2 regions of the Phycicoccus sp. DTK01 genome follow, and region 2 is predicted to be linked to the other one. Evidence: riboswitches for the same ligand, from Rfam matches in the RefSeq annotation. Region 2 holds a riboswitch; the other holds the start of a gene.
The links. A riboswitch is a leader RNA that binds a small molecule or an ion and turns the genes downstream of it on or off. The one in region 2 is predicted to bind S-adenosylmethionine.
Positions count from the first base shown of each region.

Region 1: linked by a shared signal. The riboswitch ahead of J3473_RS00145 (aminotransferase class V-fold PLP-dependent enzyme) and the one ahead of J3473_RS00675 (homoserine O-acetyltransferase) in region 2 are both predicted to bind S-adenosylmethionine.

Region 1 covers NZ_BOPU01000001.1:28,850-31,234, reverse strand. Annotated here, with positions in the region: gene J3473_RS00145 (aminotransferase class V-fold PLP-dependent enzyme) at 1-1,310, opposite strand, end outside; SAM riboswitch class IV at 1,351-1,464, opposite strand; gene J3473_RS00140 (amidohydrolase) at 1,548-2,385, opposite strand, start outside.
Region 2 covers NZ_BOPU01000001.1:157,782-160,166, reverse strand. Annotated here, with positions in the region: gene J3473_RS00680 (universal stress protein) at 1-12, opposite strand, end outside; gene J3473_RS00675 (homoserine O-acetyltransferase) at 42-1,199, opposite strand; SAM riboswitch class IV at 1,216-1,327, opposite strand; gene J3473_RS00670 (DUF4192 domain-containing protein) at 1,413-2,385, opposite strand, start outside.

The DNA of each region.
Region 1 (2,385 bases), 130 kb from region 2:
CAGCCCCGCCCCGGCTCCTCGACGTACTCGACGCCCGGCCCGTCCGTCGCGAGCGCGGCGACGGCGGCGAGCAGCCGCTCGACGTGCTCGTCGGTCGTCGCGAGGCCGGCGCTCGCGCGCACGGCGGTCACCGCGCCGTCACCGTCCCGGGCCAGGAGCGCGTCGACGAGCCGGTGCGCGCAGAACTTGCCCGCCCGCACCCCGATGCCGTGCTCGGCGGACAGCGCCGCCGCGACGAGGTGGCTGTCGAGGCCGTCGACGGTGAAGGCCGCCACCGGCACCCGCGGGTGGTCGGCTCCGAAGAGCGAGTGCACGCGCACGCCCGGGATGCCCGCCAGCCCCTCGAGCAGCCGGGCCCCGAGCCGCGCCTCGTGCGCCTCGACCGCCGCCCGGTGGGTGCGCAGCGCCGCGCACGCGGCCGCCAGCGCGACCGCCCCGAGGACGTTCGGGCTGCCGCCCTCGTGGCGCGCCGCGCCCGTCGCCCACGTGACGCCGTCCGCCGAGACCGCCGCGCTGGCCCCTCCACCAGCGAGGTGGGGCTCGGCGGCGTCGAGCCAGTCGGCCCGCCCGACGAGGGCGCCGGCGCCGTAGGGGGCGTGCAGCTTGTGCCCCGAGAACGCGACCCAGTCGACGTCGAGCGCGGTGAGGTCGACCGGCCGGTGCGCGACGAGCTGCGCGGCGTCGAGGAGCACCCGGGCACCGTGCCGGCGGGCGACGGTGACGACGCGCTCGACCGGCCACAGCTCACCGGTCACGTTGGACGCCCCGGTGACGACGACGAGCGGGGTCGGCCCGCCCGCGAGGCCGGCGAGCGTCGACACGAGGCGGCCGAGCGCCTCCTCCGGGGAGGCGGGCACCGGGAGCCGGTGCGTCGCGGCGGCCGGCCACGGCAGCAGCGAGGCGTGGTGCTCGGTGTCGAACACCACGACGGGCGTCCCCGGCGGCAGCGCACGGGCGAGGAGGTTGGTCGCCTCGGTCGTGGTCCGCACGAGGACGACGAGGTCGTCGGCGCGAGCCCCGACGAAGCGCGCGACCTCGTCGCGGGCGGCCTCGTAGTGGGCGCTGGTCACCCGCGAGAGCCATCCGGTGCCGCGGTGCACCGAGCTGTAGGTGCGGGTGGCGGTCGCGACCGCGCGGACCACCGACTCCAGCGCGGGGGTGGAGGCGGCGTGGTCGAGCTGCGCGTACTCGACGAGCGCCCCGGACACGACGGGCACGGGGTCGGGCGCGACGACGGCGGGGAGGGACCGGGTCAGCGGGGAGGGGCCGGCGTGGCCGGCGGCGACGAGGGCGGTGTGGTGCGTGGACATCGGGGCTCCTGAGGGCCTCGTGGACCCTCGGGACGCCCGGGATCCGCGCTTGCCGACGCCGCTGCGGCGCCGACCAGGTCGTCACCCGGGGCACCCCACCGCGGAGGAGGGTTGCCGGCCAGCGAGCCGGGGCTTGTCACTGGCACTCATGACCTACGCCGACGAGTGTGACGAACGCGCCCGCGACCCGTCATCCCGGGTCCACGACGTGGGACGGCCCCGCTGCTCCGGGTGGCCTCAGGCGTCGTCGGCGGCGTGCACGCGCCGGCCGTCGACGAAGGTCTGCAGCACCCGCGTGGCCCCGATCTCCTCGGGCGGCCCGGCGAACGGGTCGCGGTCGAGGACGACGAGGTCGGCGAGCGCGCCCTCCCGGATGCTGCCGGTCCCCTCGTGCCGGTTCACGAACGCGGAGCCGGCGGTGTACGCGGTGAGCGCGGTCGCGAGGTCGAGCCGCTGCTCGGGCAGGAACACCGGGTGCTCCGGCTCGCCTTCGCGGTGGGCCTCGGGGATCTGCCGGGTCACCGCGACGTGGATCGCGGCGAGCGGGTCGGCGGTCGAGACGGCCCAGTCGGAGCCCATCGCGAGCGTGGCCCCGGAGCGGTGCAGGTCGCCGAACGGGTACTGCCACGAGGTGCGCGGCTCGCCGAGGAAGGGGATGGTCAGCTCGACCATCTGCGCCTCGAGCGCGGCCCAGAAGGCCTGGAGGTTGGCGACGACGCCGAGCTCGCGGAAGCGGTGGACGTCGTCGGGGTGGATGACCTGGACGTGGGCGATGTGGTGGCGCGCGTCGCGGCGGCCGTTGGCGGCGATCGCTCCCTCGACGGCGTCGAGGCACTCGCGCACGGCGCGGTCGCCGATCGCGTGGAAGTGCAGCTGGAAGCCGGCGGCGTCGAGCTGCACCGCGGCCGGCAGCAACGTCTCGACGGCGACGAACGAGATGCCCGAGTTGTCGGTGTACCGGCCGTGGCCGTCGCAGTACGGGTCGAGCATCGCGGCGGTGAAGTTCTCGGGCACGCCGTCCTGCATGATCTTGACGCTGGTCGCGCGGAACCGGTTCGTGGACAGGGCGTCCCGC
Region 2 (2,385 bases):
GACGATCGTCACGATGTCCTCCTCGGCGCTGCTGCGGTCAGTCAGTCGACCGTACCGCAGGGCGCGTCGGGTTCAGCCGCAAGCACGGCGCGGATGAGCGCCCCGACCTGCGCGACCTCCGTGAGGAAGCCGTCGTGACCCTGGTCGGACTCGATCGTGCTCGACCGGGTGCCCGGCCGGGCCCGCACGATGTCCTCCGACAGGCGCACCGGGTAGAGGCGGTCGGTGCTGACGCCGGCGACGTGGAGCAGGCCCGGGAACGCGCGCAGGGCGGCCGCGACGCCACCGCGCCCGCGACCGACGTCGTGGCTGTTCATCGCCTCCGACAGCACGAGGTAGCTGTTGGCGTCGAACCGGCGCGCCAGCTTGGTCGCGTGGTGGTCGAGGTAGCTCTCGACGTCGTAGCGCCCGCCGCCGCCCAGCGGGTCCTCCCCGGCCCGCGGCCGACGGCCGAACCGCGCGTCGAGCTCGCTCTCGTGCCGGTAGGTCGTGTGCGCGATGCGCCGGGCGATACCGAGCCCGGTGACCGGCGCGCGTCCGGTGTCGTAGTAGTCGCCGTCCTGGTAGTCCGGGTCGTGGCGGATGGCGAGCAGCTGCGGCTGGCACCACGCCACCTGGTCGGCGGTGGCCGCGGCGGTCGAGGCGAGGACCAGGGCACGCCGTACCCGGGCGGGGAACGAGGTCGCCCACTCCAGGGCCCGCATCCCGCCCATCGAGCCGCCGAGCACGAGGGCCCAGGCGTCGATGCCGAGGTGGTCGGCCAGGGCCGCCTCCGCCGCGACCTGGTCACGGATCGTGAGGAACGGGAAGCGGCCGCCCCACGCTCGCCCGTCCGGTGCCGTCGAGGAGGGGCCGGTGCTCCCCTGGCAGCCGCCGACGACGTTGGCCGCCACGACGAACCAGCGGTCGGTGTCGAGCGGCGCCCCGGGACCGACGAGCCCCGGCCACCAGCCCTCGGTGGGGTGCCCCGGCCCGGACGGACCGACGACGTGGCTGTCGCCCGTCAGCGCGTGCTCGACGAGGACGGCGTTGTCACCCTCCGGCGACAGGGTCCCCCACGTCTCGTAGGCGAGGGTCACCCCGGGCAGGACGCCCCCTCGCTCGAGCGGCAGGTCGCCGACCGCCGCGAAGCGACGGTCGCCGACGGGGTCGCCGGGACGCCAGACGGCGCCCGTCGACCGGGTCGGGGTGGCAGTCATCGATGGGACTCCTCGGCACTCGCGCTTGCCGCGGGGGCTGTGCCGCGGCCGGGTCATCACCCGGGGCACCCCACCGCGAGGAGGGTTGCCGCCCAGCAAACCGGGGTTTGGCACTGGGACTCATGACCTGCCCCGATGGTACCGGGAGGCGCCGACGGGTACCGGTGTTCGTCCGACAGACGAACACCGCTCCTCCACCGGCCCGGTGCGCGTTCACCCGGCCCGCCCGAGCCGTCCGGCGACCGTCGCGTCCCCACCGGCCCGCGTCAGGGTCTCGGGGCGCAGCCCGTGCTCGACGACCCCGGAGAGGAGCTGCGCGAGGCGGTAGCCCGGCTCCACCCGCAGGGCCCGCTCGAGGGCGGCGCGCGCCACGGCGCCGTCGCCGAGCTGCCAGGCGAGCTGCGCCGCCGTCGTGCACACCGCCGCCGCGTCGTCCGGCCGGTCGTCGGGGACCGCACGGGCGAGCGCCAGCAGGCGTTCGAGCAGCTCGTGGCGGCCCTCGGTCCCCCGCGGGACGTGGACCCACGACCCCATCCCCGCCCAGCGCGGCAGGTGCCGCTCGAGCAGGGCGACCACCACCGCGTCGAGCAGGCCACGGGGCACCACCCCCGGTGCGACCCAGGCGATCAGCGCGTCGCGCAGGCCGATGTCGCGCAGTCCCTCGACCGCCCGCGCCAGGACCTCCGGCGGGGGCTCGAGGCGGGGACGGCCGACCGCGTCCGGCCGGGCGAGCACGAGCGCCCAGGCCCGCACCGCCTCGCGCCGCACGCGGGCGCTGCCCCGGCGGGACCGGCGGTCGAGCGCCGGGAGCGGGAGCCAGGCCCCGACCGCCGACGCGCGCTCCGCGTCGGGGGCGACGAGGCCGTCGACCGCGGCGCGGTCGGGCAGGGGCGCGAGGCCGCGGGCGACCAGCTCGGCCACCGCCGGCACCGCGTGCGGGGCCGGCAGCACCACGCCCTCGCGCGGGCAGCAGGCCCGCTCGCAGACCGGCGAGTACCGCCGTCCCCCGCGCACGACCGCGACGTCGGCCACCTCGGCGCCACGCGACTCGAGGGCCTCGAGGAGCGCGAGCAGCAGGGGGTCGCAGGCGCGCTCCTCGTCCTCGTAGCCGACGAGGAGGACCGGCCCCGCGAGCTCCCGCCGCAACGGCCCGAGGACGGCCTCGACCGTGTCCTCGACGTGGTCC